Prochlorococcus marinus str. GP2: one gene and its partner. The protein of the gene in region 1 interacts with the protein of each later gene in a pairwise test. Links are inferred from orthologs where the notes say so. Each region holds a gene or a part of one and is shown in the gene's direction. Other genes may lie near its edges. The genes, in order: cysE and cysK.

What was found.
Region 2: the proteins of cysE (region 1) and cysK interact in binary tests that used the Escherichia coli proteins (3 or more experiments, as listed by UniProt). The link is inferred for Prochlorococcus marinus str. GP2 from one-to-one orthologs.

Annotation. Positions count from the first base shown.
Region 1 is NZ_JNAH01000008.1:354,737-360,637, forward strand. Bases 64-2,861 are described here. They hold cysE (serine O-acetyltransferase), read left to right. Parts: upstream 64-994; coding sequence 995-1,729; downstream 1,730-2,861. Other genes in these bases: EU91_RS00530 (GntR family transcriptional regulator), read left to right, coding at 64-991; secA (preprotein translocase subunit SecA), read right to left, coding at 1,738-2,861. In the rest of the region: more of EU91_RS00530, read left to right, coding at 5-63; more of secA, read right to left, coding at 2,862-4,569; EU91_RS00515 (GNAT family N-acetyltransferase), read left to right, coding at 4,742-5,197; EU91_RS00510 (nuclear transport factor 2 family protein), read right to left, coding at 5,230-5,661; ribH (6,7-dimethyl-8-ribityllumazine synthase), read right to left, coding at 5,840-5,901.
Region 2 is NZ_JNAH01000003.1:338,242-355,628, reverse strand. What follows is about bases 7,751-10,610. They hold cysK (cysteine synthase A), read left to right. Parts: upstream 7,751-8,617; coding sequence 8,618-9,604; downstream 9,605-10,610. Other genes in these bases: queA (tRNA preQ1(34) S-adenosylmethionine ribosyltransferase-isomerase QueA), read right to left, coding at 9,594-10,610; EU91_RS05750 (PLP-dependent transferase), read left to right, coding at 7,751-8,533. Also shown: EU91_RS05705 (methyltransferase domain-containing protein), read left to right, coding at 1-302; EU91_RS05710 (aminotransferase class V-fold PLP-dependent enzyme), read left to right, coding at 339-1,514; EU91_RS09580 (hypothetical protein), read left to right, coding at 1,592-1,774; EU91_RS09575 (hypothetical protein), read right to left, coding at 1,923-2,075; EU91_RS05720 (SDR family NAD(P)-dependent oxidoreductase), read right to left, coding at 2,242-2,946; EU91_RS05725 (UDP-N-acetylmuramoyl-L-alanyl-D-glutamate--2,6-diaminopimelate ligase), read right to left, coding at 3,018-4,562; EU91_RS05730 (glutaredoxin family protein), read right to left, coding at 4,571-4,873; membrane protein insertion efficiency factor YidD, read right to left, coding at 4,879-5,115; rpsD (30S ribosomal protein S4), read left to right, coding at 5,211-5,819; EU91_RS05745 (trans-sulfuration enzyme family protein), read left to right, coding at 5,897-7,060; more of EU91_RS05750, read left to right, coding at 7,064-7,750; more of queA, read right to left, coding at 10,611-10,730; EU91_RS05765 (dihydrolipoamide acetyltransferase family protein), read right to left, coding at 10,737-12,104; EU91_RS05770 (YlqD family protein), read right to left, coding at 12,323-12,766; EU91_RS05775 (AMP-binding protein), read right to left, coding at 12,805-14,748; lipoyl(octanoyl) transferase LipB, read right to left, coding at 14,780-15,430; and 3 more genes.

The DNA of each region.
Region 1 (5,901 bases):
TAAAGTGAGATTTCATATACAGCAAGAAAGTGATATCCCAGCATCGACACAACTTTATAATCAAATTTGCTTTGCAATAGCAGCAAGACATTATCCTCCTGGTCACAGACTTCCCAGCACTCGACAGCTTGCAATGCAGACTGGACTCCATCGGAATACTATAAGCAAAGTTTATAGACAACTTGAAATTGATGGGGTCGTGGAAGCAATAGCAGGATCAGGAATTTATGTAAGAGACAATTTGACTAAAAGAGACTTTAAAAAATCAATTTACTCAAAAGAAAAGACATTTAAACTACCAGATCAAGAAGCAAAGAGAGCTATTGATAACTTCATAAATATTGGCTGCACCTTACAAGAAACGAGAGAAATGTTAACCAATGAAATTGATTGGCGTATTAATTGTGGATCAAGAATTTTAGTCAGTACTCCTAGAGAGGATATAGGTGCTTCTATGCTAATTGCAGAAGACCTATCTCCAAAAATTAATGTACCAGTGGAAGTTGTTCCCATGGAAGAATTAGAAAAAGTTTTGAGCAATGCAAATAATGGCACTATTGTCACAAGCAGATATTTTTTGCAGCCTCTAGAAAAAGTTGCCAAACAGCATGGAGTACGAGCTATTGCAGTTGACTTGAGCGACTTTCAAAAGGAATTAAAAATTCTCAAAGAATTTAATGCTGGTAGTTGTGTAGGTATAGTTAGCATTAGTCCCGGTTTATTGAGGGCAGCTGAAGTTATTATCCATAGCATGAGAGGTAGCGAATTAATTCTTATGACGGCAATCTCAGATAATAACAGTAGATTACTATCACTTTTAAAGACTTCAAACCTCATAGTTTGTGATGGTCCTAGTCTTTCAGTTGTAGAAAACACGTTATTAAAAAATCGATCTCAGCTTATAAGATTACCTCAAATAATTTGTGCTAAAAATTACTTAAGTATCGAAACAATAAATCACTTAAAAAAAGAAATTGGAGTTATCAATTAGGTCATGTTAACAACTTTTAAATCAGATATAGAAATAATCAAAGAGAGAGACCCTGCGGCGAGAGGGATAATAGAGATTATTCTCTGCTACCCAGGATTTCAAGCAATTGTAATTCACAGGTTTACTCATAAATTATGGCAATTGCGAATTCCTTTAATACCACGTTTATTAAGTCATCTCAATAGGTTAATAACAGGAATTGAAATCCATCCTGGAGCAAAAATTGGAAAGCGAGTTTTCATAGATCATGGTATGGGGGTTGTTATTGGTGAAACAGCCGAGATTGGAAATAATTGCTTGCTTTATCAAGGTGTAACTTTAGGCGGAACAGGGAAGAGTCATGGGAAAAGACACCCAACTTTAAAGGAAAATGTTGTAGTTGGTGCAGGTGCAAAAGTTCTTGGATCTATCACAGTAGGATCTAATACACGTATTGGTGCCGGTTCAGTAGTTGTTCGAAATGTAGATGGTAACAGTACTGTAGTTGGAGTTCCTGGAAGAGTAGTACATCAAAGTGGTGTTAAAGTAAATCCACTAGCTCATTCTGCACTACCAGATGCAGAAGCAAATGTAATAAAAAACTTAATGGATAGAATAGATTGTCTTGAAAATGAAATTCTTAAATTACAAAAAACATTACAATGTGTAGTTAACTCGGAATCTATCGATATATCAAAACTCGGTGATTCTCAAAATCTTAAAGATAAAGAAATTTTTGAATTTCTTGGCGATGATTAATACTTCAATTAATTTTTGTCATCAGTATCAGTTTTAGGTTGGAACATAAACATTGAATAAATAACATTTCTTCTCATATTAGTCATCATTTCGAGAAACATATCATACCCTTCGTTTTTATATTCGATCAAAGGGTCTTTTTGGCCATAACCTCTTAATCCAACAGATTCCCTTAAAGAATCCATCGATTGAAGATGTTCTCGCCAGAGATTATCAATTTGCTGTAAAATGAAAAATCTTTCAGCTTCTCTCATTAATCCTGGACGAATCTTTTCAATTTGTGATTCCTTTAAATCATAAGCTGTTCGCAACTGCTCTTGAAGATAGTTTTTTAATTCTTCTATAGAAAGTAAATCAATATCGTCAGCTTTCAGATCATCTAATAAATATATAAATTCTTTGACTTTAGAAATTAATTGATCAATATTCCATTCTTCGGGAGGAAGATCAGGATTAATATAAGCCTCTACAATTTCACTCATAGTTCTTTCTCCATATCCTAAAACTTGATTTTTTAAATCAATTCCTTGCAGGACTCTTAGTCTTTCACTATAAACTGCTTTTCTTTGATTATTCATTACCTCATCATATTCAAAAACTTGTTTTCTAATATCATAATAATAAGTCTCTACTTTCTTTTGAGCACTTTCTAAAGACCTAGTGAGCATTCCTGACTCTATGGGCATATCTTCGTCAACTCTAAATGCATTCATTAGATTTGCGACCCTATCACCACCAAAAATTCTTAATAAATTATCTTCCAGAGATAAAAAGAATCTTGTACTTCCAAGATCACCTTGTCTTCCCGCTCTACCTCTAAGTTGATTATCTACTCTTCGTGATTCATGTCTTTCAGTGCCAATAACATGTAATCCGCCAGCTTTTCTTACTTTTTCTTCTTCATGAATCAAAACTTTTTCATATTCTTTTTTTACATCTGATAATAATTCTCTCAAAAGCTTGATCATATTATCATCAGTGGGCGCTTTTTCTGCAGCTGTAGCTATCCGGTCATCTAGCTCCAAGATAGAAAGTTGTCTATCACCCCAATTTTTAACAAGTTCATTGGATAAAATAGAGAGTTTCTTCGTAATTACTTCATCCAACTTGCAAGGGAAAAGGCTTGTTGAAGAGTTTTGATTATTCTTTTTCAAATTTGAGTCTACTTTTGAAGAAAAACCGCCCTTTACTTTTGAATTTCTTTGTTTAGGGATTGGTGGCTTATGCTCATTATTAGGCTTTACAAGTAAGGGAACTAAAGTCTCTCTTAATTTCAGTCTTGCCATATAGTCACTATTACCACCAAGGATGATATCGGTTCCCCTTCCAGCCATATTTGTTGCAATCGTCACAGCACCTGCTCTTCCTGCCTGAGCGACAATTTCCGCCTCACGTTCAACGTTTTCTGGCTTGGCATTTAATAAATTATGAGGGATTTTTTCTTCAGATAAAAGTGAACTTAACAATTCACTTTTTTCAACGCTTGTCGTACCAACTAAAACAGGTCTACCATCTCTATGAATTTGCGCTGTTTCGTTAGCAACAGCTTTCCATTTACCAATCTCTGTCTTGAATACTTGATCAGACAAATCTTTTCTCTTCCTGATTTGATTTGTTGGTATAACTGTTGATTCTAATTTATAAGTTTTCTCAAATTCGACCTCCTCAGTTTTTGCAGTCCCGGTCATTCCTGCTAGACCAGGATATAACAAGAAAAAATTTTGATAAGTGATTGATGCTAATGTTTGCGTCTCAGGCTGAATTTTAAGGTTCTCTTTTGCTTCTATTGCCTGATGCTGTCCATCACTCCAACGCCTTCCCGGCATTACTCTTCCAGTAAATTCATCTACTATGACAGCTTCATCATTTTTAATAATATAATTTACATCTTTAATAAATAATTCTTTAGCTTTTAAAGCATTAGTAATGTAGTGTGCCCAAGGATCTTTAGGATTATATAAATCACTAACTCCCAAATACTCTTCACATTTAGCGAAACCCTGATCAGTTAATATACAACTTCTCTGCTTTTCATCAACTTCATAATCCCCTTCAGGATCAATACCATCTTTACTTAAATCTTTTGCTTTGACCAGTGATAAAGATAACTCTGCAGCTTTTTGATATTTTTCTTGTGGTCTTTCAACTTGACCTGAAATGATTAAAGGAGTTCTTGCCTCATCAATTAATATCGAATCAACCTCGTCAATCACACAGTAATTAAATTTTCTTTGCACTACCTCATTTATATCAGTGGACATATTGTCTCTTAAATAATCAAATCCTAATTCGGAATTTGTTGCATAAGTTATATCACAGTTATAATTTTTCTTTCTCTCAACTGGGTTCATATCTTGTTGAATCAACCCAACGGATAAACCCAAAAAACGATGAACTTGTCCCATCCACTCGGCATCTCTTCTAGCTAAATAATCATTTACGGTAACTACATGCACTCCTTTTCCAGTTAAAGCATTCAAATAGCAAGGTAATGTTGCTACAAGAGTTTTTCCTTCTCCAGTCTTCATTTCAGCAATTTGACATTCATGTAAAACCATCCCACCTATTAACTGAACATCAAAATGTCTCATATCAAGAACACGTTTACTTGCTTCTCTAACAATTGCAAATGCTTTTGGCAGAGACGCTTCTAAGATTTCTTTTTGTTTTTTAATATCTAATTCTGATGAAATCTTTGATTTAAGATCTTTAGTTTTTATTCTCAAATCATCATCAGTTAATGCAGAAATTTCTTCTTCTAAAAAATTTATCTCTTCCACTATTGGTTGATAGCGCTTTAACTTTCGTGTATTCGGGTCACCCAACAAAAGTTTTAGCATAAGTAATAGTCCTTAAAAAATTTATCTTATTACAAACATTATAAATTAGCGCGTTACAACAGAATGGATAAAAATCATATCTCTTTATTTTCAAGAAATGATCGACTAAGGTAATTAAATTAAAATCAAAAAAAATTAGAATCTTCGTCACTTTTCAAAAACTTTTTAAAAAATGAAAGCAATATCTCTAATCAAACATTCCAAAGGAGCTCTAGGGTTAAGGTTTTTTGGATTAGGTCCTAACTTTAGACCGACTAATGGATTAAATAAACTACAAAAATTATTAGATAAAAATGCTTTCTGGACAAAAAATAGAACAATTCATGATCTGAAAAAATGCCTTGCTAACAGTGACGTTATTGTTAGCGTTTGGGTTGGCAGGGAAATAGTTGGTTTTGGTAGAGCTTTAACAGATGGAGTTTATCGGGGGGTGCTTTGGGATATTGTGATAGATCAAAATCACCAAGGTAATGGATATGGATCATTAATTGTAAAAAATCTTTTATCTTCGAAAAAAATTAAAAATACAAAGAAACTATATTTAATGACTACTAATAAAAAATTGTTCTATTCTCAATTTGACTTTAAAGAAGTCATTTCTCAAGATTTGTTAATTCGTGAAATATAAAGATATATACTATTAAAAAAATTTTTTCAAAATCAAGAGACAAATTTACCATAGAGCCATCTTATAAAAGGACCTAAAATAGGCACTGGTCCAAAAGTTGGACCGCAAAAATCAAAGTAATCTCTATGCTCTTTTATTAATCCATTTTCTCCAAATAATAAACGAGTAGTTCCAGGATAAATAAATTCTTTCCCCATAATTTTTAAACCCATTGTCCATTCAACAAATCCACAATCTCCAGTTATGGAAATGGCATGAGTTTCTAAAAAAACATCATCACATCTTTTAACAAGCTTTTCTTGAGCTTTAATATAAGAATCTAAGCCCTCTGTTTCTTGAGTTGGGTCTGTAAAAATAACATTCTCATTATAAAATTCAGCCCATTTTTGTTTTGTTGGTGCATCCACACCATAAGGTTTAGTAAATAATCCCTTTAAATCCTCAATAGAAATTACTCTTTTCATTACGAAATTTTTATTAAGAATATCCTAAAAGATACAAACATTAAAAGCGGATGAAGAGATTCGAACTCTCGACATTCTCCTTGGCAAGGAGATGCTCTACCACTGAGCTACATCCGCATAACTTTTTTATTTTATCTCAAAGAAGGGATCAATGATAAAAATAATTAAATTTTTTCAATTAATTTAAATTTTTAATTAAGGATCCCATCTCAATTGCTTGTAAAGCATAATTCCAACCAA
Region 2 (17,387 bases), on another replicon or contig:
TAAACTTGGTAAGTCCAGAATCTAGAAATAACCTTCTAAATAATATAAAAAGAGTTTTAAACGATAATGGAAGAATTGCAATTAGCGATATCGTCTCTAACAAAAAAGTTCCTTTAAGATTGCAAAATGATCATGATTTATGGACAGGATGTATTAGTGGAGCATGGTATGAGCCAGATTTTATAAGTGATTTTAAAGAACTAGGATTTAAAAATTTAAAATTTGCAGAAAGGAGCGCTGAACCTTGGAAAGTAATTGAGGATATTGAATTTAGAACAGTAACTTTAGTGGGCAATATTTAAAAAAATTCAAGATTTGAAAATATAATATAAATTTCCATGAGAAATAATCTAAGAGATCAAATACCCGCATTAAAAAATAAGTATTATTTCAACTATGGCGGTCAAGGACCATTACCAAAATCTTCTTTAGAAGCAATAGTTAAAACTTGGGAAATTATCCAAGATTTAGGACCATTTACCAATGATATGTGGCCTTTTATTTACAAAGAAATATTGACCACAAAAAGAATTATTGCGCAAAAATTAGGTGTCAATTCAAAGAATGTAGCTTTTACCGAAAATATCTCTTCCGGTATGATTTTACCCTTTTGGGGAATAAAAGTAGAAGAGGGAGAAGAGTTGTTAATAAGTGACTGTGAACATCCTGGAGTAGTGGCTGCAAGTCGAGAATTTTGCAGAAGAAATAAATTAATATTCAAAATTTTGCCAATCCAAAAAATTAAAAATCTAAACGACGAAAATATAATTTTAGAGATTTTGAAAAATCTAAATAGTAAGACTAAGATCCTAATTATTTCTCATATCTTATGGAACTTTGGATATAAAATTCCTTTAAAACAAATTTCTATCGAATTAAAAAATAATCGAGAAGATTCTTATTTACTTGTTGATGGTGCTCAAACTTTTGGGCACATAAATATTGAAGAAGAAGTTTTTTATTCTGATTTATATTCAATAACTTCTCATAAGTGGGCATGTGGACCAGAAGGTCTTGGAGCAATTTATGTCTCAGATAAATTTATTCATGAAACAGATCCAACAATAATTGGTTGGAAATCATTAAAAAAAGAACAAGGAATCTATGAGCCTTCAGATAATCTTTTTCATGATGATGCAAGGAAGTTTGAAGTAGCTACCTCTTGTATACCTTTACTTGCAGGACTGCGTAATTCTCTAGATCTTTTGGATAAAGACTGCAATAAAAAAGAAAAGAGAAAAAATATCAAAAAATTAAGTGGAAAACTTTGGGATCAATTAAATCAATTTAACGGAGTTGAATTAGTTTTAGATAAAAAATATTTAAATGGGATAGTTAGTTTTAATATCGAAAATATTGAAGATAAGGATGAATTTGTGAAAAAACTTGGAGAAAAAAAAATTTGGATTAGAGTTTTAGAAGATCCAAAATGGTTTAGAGCATGCTTACATCAAATGACTACAGAAGCAGAGATTGATTTACTTTCTAAGGAAATTAAAAAAATTATAAATTAAATAATTAGAAATTTTTTTGATAAGAGGCACTTGCATTTCAAGAAAATAAAGAGAATATAAAGAAAATGATAATTCAAATGGAATCAATTAAACCTCCCAAAAGAATTATTAAGAAACCGCTTAAAAATGTTAATAAAGCAATTATTGAAATTGCAGAAATGAAATTTAAAAATATTGAAGAAAAAGAAGAAAAATTAGATGCGCTTGTTTTTTTAAAGAATCAAATATTGAGGAAGGCCGACAAGTTAGAAAAAAAATAACTAAATAATTTAAGAAAAAGTTATTCGTTGTTTTTTTAATTCTTACAGTCTTTTTATTATTCTTTGTTCAATCAAAATCTATATTACAAAATCCTATTCATATAATCTTAATTTCAATTCCATTAATAATACAGACTCTTTTTATTTTTTATTTAACTGCTTTTTCAATGAAGTTTTTTAGACAAAAGTATTCTATTTCCTGTCCAGGCTCGATGATAGCCGCTTCAAACTTTTTTGAACTCACAGTAGCTGTATCGATAACTCTTTTTGGTGTTAATTCAGGAGCTGCTTTGGCTACCATAGTTGGGTACTAGTAGAAGTTCCTATGATGCTTTATTTAGTAAATATTTCTAAGTCTTCCAAAATATTATTTATAAAGTAATATTTTCTTCAAGTTTTTCTTTTTGAAGCAACAGATCCCAAAAATCTGTATCAATCAGCCTTATTTAATATAAAAAAAGATTTTTTTACCAAGGTATCTCTGAACTGTCCCATGCAATAAATTTTCCTGTAGATTCTGGTGATTGATTTTTAATAATATTGATCAAAAATTGGGCAGATTTTTCTTTACTAAATAATTTATGTTCTGGAACAAATTTATGAAAAGGTCTAGATAAATCAGTATCTACTGTTCCTGGATGAAGCAATGTGATAGTAGCCCTAGGGAAACGTCTAGCCCATTCAATACTTAAAGATTTAAAAAACTGATTTTGGGCAGATTTTGCAGCTCTATATGAATACCAACCTCCAGTTTGATTATCTCCAATGCTTCCCACTCTTGCACTTATACTTGCAAAATTAAAATCAAGATCTTTTGGTATAAATTCTTCAATAGTTTTAGCTAATAAAATAGGCGAAAAGGCATTTATTGAAAAACTTTCAATCATATTTTTTTTATCAAGATGTTGTAATCTTTTCTCTGGTTGAAGAGAATCACTATGAAGTCTTCCTGTAGCGTTAATGACTAATCTTAATTTTGAAGGATGATTTGATATTTTATTTTTTAACTGCAAAAGGGATTGAGAATCCTCTATGTCCAATTCCCAAAAAGAATTAAATTCACTTTTTCTTCCACACAAAACAACATCTAAATCTTTTTCACTTTCACTCAGATCTTTAGCTATTTGCGTTCCAATTCCACCTGCGCCTACAACTAAGGCTAAGCCTTTCATTTTATTAAAAATAACTCTATTTATTCTAAGAAACTTTTCTTGTGATTTGCGTAAAGATCTTTCTTATTTGATTAGGAAATTTTATTGAGATTACTTTTTTCTTTTAATAATTTATAAGCTATTTTTCTATCATCAAAATTAATAACTTTATTATTGAGAATTTGGTAGTCTTCATGTCCTTTTCCTGCAATTAAAACAATATCTTCTTTATTGGCAAATTTAATAGATTCATTTATTGCTTTAAATCTATCAATCTCAATTGTTACTTTTTCTCTTTTTTTAATACCCATCAAAATATTATTTACTATCTTTTGCGGTTCTTCTGATCTTGGATTATCTGATGTTATAAAAAGTTTATCAGAAAACTCTTCAGCTATTGATCCCATTAAAGACCTTTTACTACAATCTCGATCTCCACCACAGCCAAAAACAGTTATGAGTTTTCCCGTACAAAGTTTTTTAATTGATTGCAAAACTTTTTTTAATCCATCAGGCGTATGGGCATAATCAACAATTACTGTTGGAAGTGATCTTGAAACGTTATCATTACCAATTTCTATTTTCTCCATTCGCCCAGGAGCACCAGGAAAAGATTGTATTAACTTTGATAAATCTTTTAAAGAAAAATTAAGTTTATACAAAATTGTTATCGCTTGAATCGCATTCATTAAATTAAATTCACCAACAAGTGGAACAAAAAGTTTAATTTTTTCCTTGGGTGTATGAAAAATGCAGGTTGAGCCATTATCAGTAAATTTTTTTTCTGTTACGAAAAAAAAATCATCATTTTCAAATTCACTGTCAGTAAATTTTGTCGAGACTAATGAAGATCCTTTTTCAAGATCAGATGATAATTTAGATATCCAAGGGTCATCGTGATTTAATACAGAAATTCCATCCTTTTCTATTAAGTAAGGTGGGAAAAATAATTTTCTTTTTGTTTGAAAATAAGATTCCATATCTGAGTGATAATCAAGATGATCTTGAGTTAAATTGGTAAAAATAGCCGCCTCAAATTCGCAGCCTGATATCCTGTTTTGAGCAATAGAATGTGAACTTACCTCTAATATCGCGAATTCAGATTCTGCCTCAACAGCAGCATTTAATTTCTTTTGAAGTTTATCAGCGAAATCAGTTGTATGAGAAGCCACTTCAGAGTAGCCAGGCCATCTATTGAATAAGGTCCCAAATAATGCAGTTTTTTTTCCTAATTTTTTTAAAAGATATTCCAATAAAAAAGTAATCGTCGTTTTTCCATTTGTACCCGTAACACCAATAAGTTTAAGTTTTCTTGAAGGCCTATTCCAAAACTCAGCGACTATTTGACCAAAAATATAATCTAAATTATCCTCTATAACCAAAATCCTTTCTCGATCAATAGATCCAATTTTCTGTTTTGCAGCAGGGCCAATAATGGCGGCCTCTGCGCCATTTTCAATTGCCTCAATACAATATTTTCCTCCATCAACATTTAAACCAGACATACCTAAAAATAAAGTTCCTTTTTGTACTTCTTTAGAATTAAAGGAAATATTATTGATTTCATGATCGATTAAATCTAATGAAGGAATAATTCCTACCAAATCTAAAAGTTTATATAATTTTATAGATCTCATATAAAAAGTTATTTCTTAAGAAAAGTATTAATATTTTTTTGAAACCAATTCTTTAACTGATCATCTTTTAATCTTGGAGAAATGCGAGGCAATTCTATTATTTCCTTGGAACTAATTCCTTCAACAGCAATAACAGGTACTTCATAATCATATTTTTTATATTTATCTTGATATAAATCAACCCTATCAATATCAATTTCTTTAAGCTCCTCTAGATTGGGGAATAACTCATTAAGATTTATTTTTGCCAGTTTGTTTTTTAGTGAATCACAAAGGCAACATCCCTGCCTAACAAAAATAAATATTTTCATTCTATTTAATCAGGTACAGGGTCGCATCCACAGGGAGTAAAAGGATGACATCTGCTTAATCTTCTTAAAGTTAACCACCCTCCCTTCCAAGGACCATGTCTTGTAATTGCTTCGTATCCATAAGAGCTGCAACTTGGAATAAATCTACATCTTGGTCCGAAAAAAGGAGAAAACCACTTTTGATAGAACGAAATCATAAAAAGAAGTATAGAAGAAATTGATTTATTAATAGTTTTGAACACTTTAATGATGTAAAATAGTATTTCCAGTAGTAACTAGTTTAATTGAATTTAATCAATTATCCAATTTATTGCAATTTTCTATTTAATTTAAAATTATGTCAAGATACCGCGGCCCCAGATTAAGGGTTACGCGTCGCTTGGGAGAACTACCAGGTCTCACCAGGAAAGCTTCAAAGAAGTCTAATCCTCCAGGTCAGCACGGCCAAGCCCGTCGCAAGCGATCAGAATATGCAATTCGTCTAGAAGAAAAGCAGAAACTTAGGTTTAATTATGGAGTTTCTGAAAAACAACTAGTACGTTATGTAAAAAAAGCTAGAGCTCAAGAAGGATCTACAGGAACTAACCTACTAAGACTTTTAGAAAACAGACTTGATAATGTTTGTTTTAGATTAGGTTTTGGAGGTACCATTCCAGGTTCAAGACAATTAGTAAATCATGGTCATGTAACCGTTAATGGAAAGGTTCTTGATATTGCTGGTTATCAATGCAAATCAGGCGATGTAATCGGAATTAAAGAAAACAAAGCAAGCAAAAAACTTGTAGAAGGTAATATAGAATTCCCTGGTTTAGCAAATGTCCCACCTCATCTTGATTTAGACAAACCTAAATTAACGGGGAAAATAAATGGGAAATGCGATAGAGAGTGGGTGGCTCTTGAAATAAACGAACTACTAGTTGTTGAATATTATTCAAGAAAAGTTTAATACTACTTTTCTTTGGATTATTAAATCTCTCATTTTTTTTAATGAGAGATTTAATTTAATTCTTATTTTTAAAAATAATGGGAAATAAGGAAAATAATACAAAAAAACCAGGTTTTAAGACCTTATCTATTCACCATGGGGAAACATTTGCAGAAAGAACCGGATGCGTTATGCCTCCTATTTTTTCTACATCTACTTTCAAACATGGAAATAAAGATAATTTCGACTACACAAGATCAGGCAATCCAAACTTTAGAATTCTAGAAAGTGTCCTTAAATCAATAGAAGACTCTAAATACTGTACAGTTTTTGGATCTGGAATTAGTGCGGTAACTGCAATTTCATCAACATTAAAATCAGGTGACAAGATACTCTGCGAGTCAAATCTCTATGGTTGTACAGTGAGGATGTTCGAAAAAGTTTTCAAGAAATTTGGACTAGAAGTTTTATACACAGATTTTACAAACGAAGATAATTTCAAAAAGATTTCAAACTTCGAGCCAACCTTGATATGGCTAGAAAGTCCAACTAATCCACTTTTGAAGGTACTCGATATTAAAGCGATTTGTGATGAAGCGAATAAACTCGAAATACCAGTAGTTGTAGACAACACATTTTCTACAGCGCTTATTCAAAAACCATTGGACCTTGGTGCAACACTATCGGTTGTAAGCACCACAAAATTCATTAATGGACATAGTGACGCACTTGGCGGAGCAGTACTTACAAATAATGAGGAATGGAATAGTAAGATGCTTTTCTCTCAAAAAGCTCTCGGGCTTCAACCATCTCCTTTTGATAGTTGGCTCATTACGAGAGGAGTAAAAACTCTTCCTTTAAGAATCGAACAACAAACTAAAAGTGCAGAATTTATTTCTGAAGAATTAAGTAATCATAAAATTATTAGTAAAGTAATTTACCCTTTTAATCAAGAGCATCCGCAATTTAATTTAGCAAAATCGCAAATGAAATCTGGAGGTTCAATGATCACCCTAAAATTAAATTTAAATAAAGAGGATACTTTTAAATTTTGCAAATCTCTCAAATATTTCTCTCTAGCAGAAAGCCTTGGAGGAGTTGAAAGTTTAATTTGTCACCCTGCAACGATGACTCATGCTTCTGTTGATGACAAAACAAAAAATCTACTAGGGATAGATGATGCTCTTGTCAGATTATCAATTGGATGTGAAGATACAAACGATTTAATCTCGGACATTTTATTTGCTTTAAATAAATTCTGAAAATTGAGAGATTTACTTAAAAAACCTATATGGAAAAATTTAGAGTTGGGATATGCAATTCCTGATAGTATTCATGCAGTTTCTGTAGCATTACCAACTTGGAATGATGTAATAAATTACGAGGAAAAAGATCAAGAATGCATGAATTTATTGAAGTCCATTTACCCACGATTCGGGCTAAACCCCATAGTGAAAAGATTATGCGAAAAAGTAAAAAAACAAAATTACTACAACAATAAAAGTATCTGGCCATATCCGAATGAAAGAATAGCTTTTAAAGCTAAAAAATACATTGATAGAAATACTTCTGAACAATTCTCGTTAATAGAAAAAAGAAATAATTTAGCTTTCTTAATAACTGAAAAAGAAGGAAGTATTTATGCAAAATATTTTTGGCAACATACTGGTCTTGGTCTATCTTCAAGAGCTGCCGCTATAGAACTAGGTCTTGAAGATTGCCCTCCAAAATCTTACGTAAATGAATGTTCTCAAAGAATAAAAAATAGAATTTCTAAATCTACAAAAATTGACTCTAATGAAATTCACTTAACTTCATCTGGAATGTCTGCATTGCATACATCATTGGAAATCATATATAAATTATTTCCAGCTAAACCAACACTCCAAGTTGGTTTTCCATATGTAGATGTACTTAAATTACCAATGAAAATCTTTCACGGAGCAAAGTTAATTACAGAAGAAAATTGCGCGGATATTGAATTAGAAATCAAAAGAATAAATCCATCAGCATTAATTATTGAACTTCCAAGTAATCCAATGCTCAAATGTGTAAACATTAAAAAAATTTCAAAAATTGCAAAAAAGCTAAATATTCCGTTAATTGTTGACGATACAATTGGTTCGAATTTAAATATAAATTCCATAGAACATGCAGATATAGTTTTTACTTCACTTACAAAAATTTTTTCAGGTAGTGGTGATATTCTTGCCGGATCATTAATACTAAATCCAAAAAGCAAATGGATTGATCAGTTTAGAAATGCATTAAACGAGATTAATATTCCAATACTTTCCGATGGAGATATAGTTTATCTAGAGAAAGTTAGTAGAGATGTAAATCAAAGAGTTTTTGAACAAAATAAAGCATGTTTAGAATTAAAAAAAAGATTAGAGACTCATAGCGAGATTAAAAATATTTTCCATCCTGAAAATTGTCCAAATTTTAATTCTTTACTTACTTCTAATGGGGGATACGGCTGCTTATTATCGTTTGAATTAAATGGAGGATTGAACAAAGCTAAAAAATTTTATGATTCTCTAAAAGTATCTAAAGGACCTAGTTTAGGTACAAAATTTACTCTAGTTTGTCCTTATGTTTTACTAGCTCATTATGACGAGTTGGACTGGGCTGAAAGTTTTGGTGTACCCTCGCACCTTATTAGAGTATCAGTTGGATTAGAAGACCAAGATCAATTATGGAAAAACTTTTCTGAAGCACTAAATAATTTCTAAATTCCTAGTATTTACCGTATAGAAACTTATATACTCTTTTTCTAAATAATAGTTAGTATTAATATATATTTTCTCAATATATAAATGGCAAAAATTTATGAGGACAACAGTTTTGCTATTGGAAACACTCCATTAGTAAAATTAAAATCAGTTACTAAAAACGCGAAAGCTACAGTACTTGCAAAAATTGAAGGTAGAAACCCCGCTTATAGTGTCAAATGTAGGATCGGAGCAAACATGATCTGGGATGCCGAGAAAAGTGGGAAACTTACAAAAGACAAAACTATTGTTGAGCCAACTTCTGGTAATACAGGAATTGCTCTAGCTTTTACTGCTTCAGCAAGAGGTTATAAGCTCATCCTTACAATGCCAGAATCCATGTCAATTGAAAGAAGAAGGGTTATGGCAGTGTTGGGTGCTGAAATTGTTTTAACAGAGGCATCAAAAGGTATGCCTGGAGCAATAGCTAAGGCTAAAGAAATTGCAGAAAGTAATCCATCTCAATATTTCATGCCAGGTCAATTTGATAATCCAGCAAACCCAGAAATTCATTTCAAAACTACTGGACCAGAAATCTGGGATGATTGCGATGGTGAAATTGATGTCCTAGTTGCAGGGGTTGGAACTGGCGGCACAATTACAGGAGTTTCAAGATACATTAAGCAAGAGAAGGGCAAGAATATTACTTCTGTAGCTGTAGAACCATCACACAGTCCTGTTATTACACAGACAATGAATGGAGAAGAGGTTAAATCCGGACCACATAAAATCCAAGGAATTGGAGCAGGATTTATTCCTAAGAACCTTGATTTATCAATTGTTGATAAGGTCGAACAAGTAACAAATGAGGAATCAATCGAGATGGCTCTTAGGTTAGCTAAAGAGGAAGGTCTATTAGTAGGAATATCTTGTGGGGCTGCCGCTGCTGCTGCTGTTAGATTAGCTGAACAAGATGAATATGCTGGGAAGACAATTGTAGTTGTTCTGCCTGATTTAGCAGAGAGGTATTTATCATCAATTATGTTTACTGAAGTTCCAAGCGGAATCATTCAAGAACCAGTCAATGCCTAAATCTATTTTTCTCCAGTAGTGAGTCTGGTGAAATATACATAGCATCGCCATAAGAGAAGAATCTAAATTTTTCTTTTATGGCTTTTTTATACAATTCTAATAATCTTTCCCTACCAATCATTGCACTTACTAAAAGTAATAATGAACTTTTAGGGAGATGAAAATTAGTTAATAATCCATCAACTACCTTAAATTTATAACCTGGCTTAATTACTAAATCTACGTATTTAGCTATGGGAATAAAGTCATTAATTTCGTGAGAATAACAACTTTCTAGAGCTCTTACGCTGGTTGTACCGATAGCAATTATTTTTCTATCTGTTTTCTTTATTCTTTTTATTTCCTCCACTACTTCCTTATTAACACTTACCCATTCTTTGTGAAGATTTAAGTTACTTAAATCTTCTTGATCAATTGGTTTGAATGTTCCATAACCCACGTGCAAAGTTATCGGTAAGATTATTACGCCTTTTTTTTTTAATTTGGAAATAAGACTTTTGCTTAAGTGTAAACCAGCTGTTGGTGCAGCAACTGCCCCCGGATTTGTTGCATACTCAGTTTGATAACTTTTCTCATGAAAAGATTCTTCTTCGGAATTTTTTATATAAGGAGGAAGAGGGATTTTCCCGTATTTATCAAGAAGTTCATTCATTGAATTGAGACAAGTTATATTTTTCGGAAATTTAATAAATCTCCCTCCAGTTTCTTCATCAACTCCATCAACAATCAAATTAATATCTTGTGCCAAAGGAGATTTTAATTTTAATTTTCTATTTATTTTTAACTTTTTTGCTGGCTTTGCCAAACATAACCAAACACATTCATGGGATCTTTCTAAAACTAGTAATTCGACTAAAGTCTTATTTTCTAATTCAACCTTTAACCTAGCTTTCATAACTTTAGTATTATTTACAATTACAAGATCACCTTCTCTAAATTCATCTAAAAGATTCTTGGTAAATTTATTAGTTAAACAGTCTTCTTCTAAAACACTATTTCTAACTATCATCAATCTTGATTCATGCCTAATTGCTGAAGGTTTACTAGCAATTAATGAAGGATCAAGTAAATAATCATAAGCTTCAAGCTTATAATCTCTTTCTTCATTATTAATTTGAGAAATCAATTAAATTTAGGAGACAAGAGTCTCTGGCTTATCTTCAATTAGGGAAGCCAAGTCTTTTAAGAATGAAGCTCCATCAGCTCCATAGATCACTCTATGATCAGCTGTTAGATTTACTTGCATTATTTTTTTAACAGATATTGAACCATCACTATTAGCAACAACGGTTGGTTTCGATGATGCTATGGCTAAAATAGCACCGGTTCCTGGAGGAAGAATTGCGTCAAATCTATCAACTCCAAACATCCCAAGGTTAGATAAAGTGAAGGTTCCCGTTGAGTATTCATCAGGTTCTAATTGTTTTGATCTTGATCTTTTTACGAGATCTTTCCATTCCCTTGACAATTCAAATAAATCAGTATTGCATGGTTCTTTTAAAACTGGAGTTATTAGTCCACCATCTTCCATCGCAACAGCAACAGCAATATTTATATTTTCTGGATAAGAAATTCCATTCTCTGAAAAACTTGAGTTAACTTGAGGATGTTTCTTTAGTGTCTTTGCAACTGCCTTTACTAGTAAAGCAGTCATAGTAACTCCGTTCTGTTTTACTTTTTTGTAGAAATTATCTAATTTATCTGTGTTAATGGAATAACCCACCCTAAAACATGGCACCTCTAAACTAGATTCCATATTTTTATTTACCGCTTTCTGAAGAGTATTAAATTGAACTGTTTCTCCAGGATTACCAAAACTATTTCCTGAAGTTTCTGGTTTACTTTCAACTTCCAAATTTGCACCAGGTATACTTGCAGGAGAACCCCCTTCACCTATCCATGGTATAGAGACTGGTTGGCCATTAGCTTTTAAAATATCATCGGCTTGAATCCTTCCGTGAGGTCCGGATCCATGAACCTTTGCTAAATCAACGCCCATTTGAGAGGCAAGTTTTTTAGCTCTTGGAGATGCAATCACCCTCGAAGAAACATTACTTGTAGCTGCATTAATTTGATCGGTATTAAAAGATGGTACAGGCTTTTCACTCTTTAATACGACTTCTTTTTCTTGTTTTTCAACAATTTCACTTTGAATCACAGGTTTTTCTTCAGTTTTATTACTTACCAATTCAAGTTGATCCGAACTAGAAACTTCGGGTTGTTTTCCTTTATTTTGTTCTTGAACAGAAGCTATCTCATCCTCATTTTCTACAATAAGACCGATAGTCTCTCCTACGGGTGCAGTGCTGCCAGCAGGCATTAAAACAGCCGCAAGATATCCATCTTGAAAAGATTCAACATCCATATCTGCCTTGTCAGATTCAACAACCAAGACAGATTCACCTCTTTCGACTTTATCTCCTGGATTTTTCAACCATTCCACAATCTTGCCCTCTGTCATAGTAGAACTCAAGGCAGGCATGAATATTTCGTGAGACATAAGAAAATTGTTATTGCATAAGTTTCAAGGGATTTCTACCAAACTTCCTAAAGTTTTTATGGTTAAGAACCCTTTAAACTCTTGTTTTAATTATACGAAATCATGTTCACAGTGGGAACTCTTAAAACTTAAGAAAGTAATAATTTAGATCGATTAGAATTTAAAACTTTTCGAAATTAAGATTTACTTATATTTATCAAAAATACTAAATCTTCTCTTTAATTATTATCTATAGATTGAATAACTCCATCCTTAACCGTAATCGATACTTGCATTTTTTCAATAAGATTGTCTCCCACAGTGACATCACAGAAACTATCCACTTGCCCTTGATCAACAATTTCGTCCATTTTTAATTCGCGAACTTGACTCTGTTGTTGAAGAAGATTTCTTTTTTGTTCTTCAATTTCATTTCGTTTTGCTGCGACTTGTTGTTGCACCTGACTAACCTGTTCTTGAACTCTTGGATCTAGGGGATTAACCGATTGGGATCTAATATTATTTACTATTTGCTGCCCCTCTTGCTCCAGTTGCGATAACTGCCGATCAATGTTTGAAATTGCTTTACTTAATTCTTTTTCAGCATCTTCCTTCCAAGTTGGTGTAACTACAGCTTTAATAGCTATTGAGCGCTTTATAGATATTGAGTTTTTTGTTTCCATAAAAAATTAATTTACCTTTTCAATATAGATAGAACAAATCAAATTTTCTTACTAAATTTGTTTTCATACATATTTTCTATTTGTAATGAATACTTTTTTTCTATTTCTTTTCTTTTTTGTTTAAGAGTTTGTGTTAATAACCCATTTTCTAGAGTAAAGGCATCAACAAAATAACAATCTAATATTTGTTCTTCTGATCTTGCTCCTAATCGACTTTTAAGCAAATTATTAATTTGTGATTTGAAAAATGTACCAATTTTCTTATTCAGGTTTAATTTTGGAAGGTCTTCTTCCAAAAACTTGCTTTTAACCAATTCGACATTAGGAACTACGAGAGCTGTTAAACATTTCTTATCTTGTCCTACTAATTGAATCTGATTAATAAATTCAGAACTAAGAATTTCAGTCTCTAGGGGATTCGGTTCTATATTTTCACCACTTGATAGCACTATTGTATCCTTGGCTCTTCCGGTTATAAAGAGAGAACCATTTGGTATTAGAAAACCTAAATCACCAGTATCAAACCAACCATCCTTGGATAAAACATCATTTGTAGCTATTTCATTATTAAGATAACCTTTCATTACTTGCGGCCCCTTAACAAGAATTTTCCCGACTTCTCTGAACTTCAGAATCTTTTTTTTATCATCACTCACTATTTTGATTTCAGTAAATGAAAGAGGCTGCCCAGATGATCCTCTAACATTTAATTCTCTTCTCCTACAAGTTAATACTGGACTAGTTTCTGTGAGGCCATATCCCACCAAAACATCTACACCTAAAGATTCAAAAAAAAGATCTACATGTTCTGGCAATGCACCTCCACCGTTGATGGGAAATTTCAGTTTTTCTCCGCATAGTTGTCTAAGAATATTCGGCCATAAAAAAATAGTAGACAATTTATGTAAAGGGTATCGGCTAATAACAGAACCCAGTAAAGGTATTTTTGATTTAAAAGTTGTTTGTTTTATATCTATATTTCTTATCTTTCTAAGACTTCTTTTAAAAACCGAACTATTACTTATCAAAAACTTAATAAGTTTTTGCTTTTTGGAAGGCATTTTTTTCAAAGCCTGAAAAAAACCATCATGTATTGCTTCCCATAGTCTCGGTACAGTAGCCATGACAACAGGTTTTATTTGTGTAATATCATCTTTAAGAAATTTTGGAATTGTATAGTATTGAGAACAACCGCATGAAAAAAAGAAGTATTCAGCACTTCTCTCATAAGAATGCCAGATAGGCAAAACACTTAATACAGAGGTCCCTGGTTCTGGATCAGCGATATAGGCTAAATTGATTATTTGATGTAAAAAATTTGCATGAGTCAGAGGCACACCTTTAGGTTTTCCGGTTGTCCCAGAAGTGTAAAGAATAGTAGCGACGTCATCAATTTCTGGATTAAATTTTTCAAGATTATTATTTTGTGAATTTTCTTTTTCTACTGAACTTATGAATGTACTCCAACTTATTAAACTTTCAAATTGTTCATCTTCTAAATTGATTATAAATTTGAGTCTTTTTTTTAATTCTTCTTTGTTGTTTAACTTTAGCCAAATTTCCTTAGATTGAACTATTAGTCCTACTGAATTAGAGTGCCCAATAATATAGTCTAATTCTACTGAAGGAGAATTAATACCTCTCACTGCATTTATAGCTCCTAAACGCATTAAGCCTTGATCTACTGCTAGCCATCTTGGAGAATTTTCAGATATTACAGTAACTACATCCCCCTTTTTTAAACCATAATTTTCGAAAGAAAAAGAGACTTTTGTTATTAAATCAGCTAGCTCAGAATAAGAAAATTTTTCTTTGTATTTCCCTCTTAAATCGCAAACAGCTAAAGTATCACCACATTTAAATTTTAATTTTTCCCAAATTTGATCTATATGATCAAGGTTCTTAATAAAATCTCTATTTTTGGCAAATGTATTTTTTTTAGAAAGAGGTTTGGCTGCAGGCCAATACGCTAAATCACCCATATTATTTAAATTAATTTTGAAATTTTAATTTCTATTTTGATATAAAATCAAAATTAAATTCTTCCTCGATGGTTTTTTTAACAATTCTCTTGACTTCTTGAGTATTTAAATTTTTGTTGTAATCAATCATATTTGCCATAAGACAATTTTCTATTCCGCAAGGAACAATCTTATTAAAGTTTTCTAATTCGCAGTCAACATTGATTGAAAATCCATTTATCGTAATCCATCTTTTACACCCAATTCCAATTGATGCGATTTTCTTATTTCCTATCCAAACACCAGTAAACCCTTTTCTAGAGTGACAATCTATATTAAAAGCTCCAAGGATTTTTATAATAATTTCTTCAATTTTTCTTAAGTACCAATTTAAATCTTTATTAAAATTTTTCAAATCTAAAACCAAATACGTTACTAATTGTCCTGGCATGTGACAAGTTACCTCACCACCTCTATCAATCTTAAAAACATCATATTCAGCATCATTTAGAGAAAATAGTAAATTATCGTAATTAGATCCTCTCCCCAATGTATAACAGAGTTGATGCTCCCCTATCCAAATAAAATCAGGCTTAGAATTATCTAAAATCAATGCCTCCTGATATTCTTTTTGTAATTTATAAACATCATTAAAAGAAGAAATATTATCAGGTTGTTTAATTATTGCTGTTCTATTATCCATATTTAAGTAGATTTAGAAAGTAAGTAAATATTTTTAGATTTGTTATGAAAATTTTAATCCATGGAAAGAATCTTGAGCTCACTGGAGCATTAAAAGAATATACTGAGGCAAAGATAGAAAAAGCAACACATCACTATAAGGATATCGTTAAAGAAGCTGACATACACCTTTCAATTGAAAAGAATCCAAGAGTCTCGTTCCAAACTGCAGAAGTTACTATTTTTGCAAATGGTACCATAATTAGAGCTGAAGAAAAAACTGAAAATCTATACTCAAGCATTGATTTAGTTTCAAATAAACTTTGTAGAAAATTACGCAAATACAAAGAAAGAAACAATAAAACAATTCATAATAAACAATTTAAAAATAAAGATTCTTTACCAATTGAAAGTATGGAATCAAATTTTTTAGATAAAGCTTTAATTAGGGAAGGAATGGAAGCAAGTCTGCCTGAGCCATCTATAAAAAATAAATACTTTGAAATGACTCCAATTTCATCAGAGGAAGCAAGAAAACAATTAGATCTAATTGATCATGATTTTTATGTTTTTCGAAACAAGAAAAATAATGAACTTCAAGTTATATATAAAAGGAATCATGGGGGTTATGGATTGATTCAATCTAAATAAGTTTTAAATGCCCAATATTGAATATGAATTAAACGAGAAAATTCATGCGATTATTATTAACCCTTATTTATCGTGGGAAGATTTCTGTGTGAATTGCGATTTAATAAGAAAATACAATATCAAAAATATTTCTACTTCACTAAATTATTTAACTGATCTTAAAAACTGTTTGGGTAATTACAGTGCGAATATAAACGCACTTATTTCATACCCTTTAGCAGATTTACCAGTTTCATTTATTGAAGAATTAGTTTGTTTTGCAAAAGATAAGGGTGCCAAAGGAATTGAATATATCCCAAACTTTATCAATTTATCCAAAAGAAATTTAGAAACTTTCGCTGCTGAAATTGAGCAAGTTAAATTATCTGGATTACCAGTTTCAATAATCATAAATAAATCAAAACTACAAGAAGAAGTTTTTACTAATGCGATAGAAATATGTTTGGAATTAGGAATAAAAAATTTTCAGTTTGGGGACGGGTTTGGGTCTCCTCTTACATCTAGTGATTTCCCCGAAATACTAAAAAAAACAGGCTCACAAAATCAAATCAAAGTTGTAGGTGGCATAAAAAAACTGACGCAAGTAATTGATTTGTTGGATATTGGAATTAGTTGCGTGGGAACTTCCAATTTTTGTGAAATTTTTGAAGAAGTTAACTTAATTTAAATGTCTGGTTCTGGTGAGTGGAGACTAAAGGGTCTCTGTATTAAAGCTTCTCCATTAGGCGAGAATGACAGATTAATAACTATGCTTACCGATGAGCAAGGGATTGTTAGATTAGCGGTACCTGGTGCTAGGCGGCCTAAAAGTAGTCTTGCCGCAGCTACTCCTTTAACATATTTAAGTCTGCAGATTTTTGGGAAAAGAAATCTTAAATCTGTACGTCAAATAAAAATATTAAAAAGCTATTCTGGTCTAGGAAAAAATATTGAATGTCTTGCAGCCGCACAAGCAATAACTGAATTAACATTTTTATTAGTAGGTAATAATGACAAGCAACAAGACTATTTATCTTGCGTTCTTGCACATCTTGATAGAATTTATTTATATAAAGAGTCTCAAGAAGAAGATATTAAAATGCTCTCAATGAGTATTCAATCTTTAATCCATCTATTAGCCATCGGGGGTATTAATTTACCAATTCATCATTGTTGTAAAACTGGAGAACCTATTATTCCACCTTTAGGGAATTGGGAGTGGAATTGTTATTATTTGCCAAGTGAAGGGTTTTCATCCATAGAAGATCCTCAAAGTAATCTAAAAATAAATGCATCTGAAGTCGCTCTATTACAGAGACTTCTTTTCCCAGAATTACCAATAAAATCTA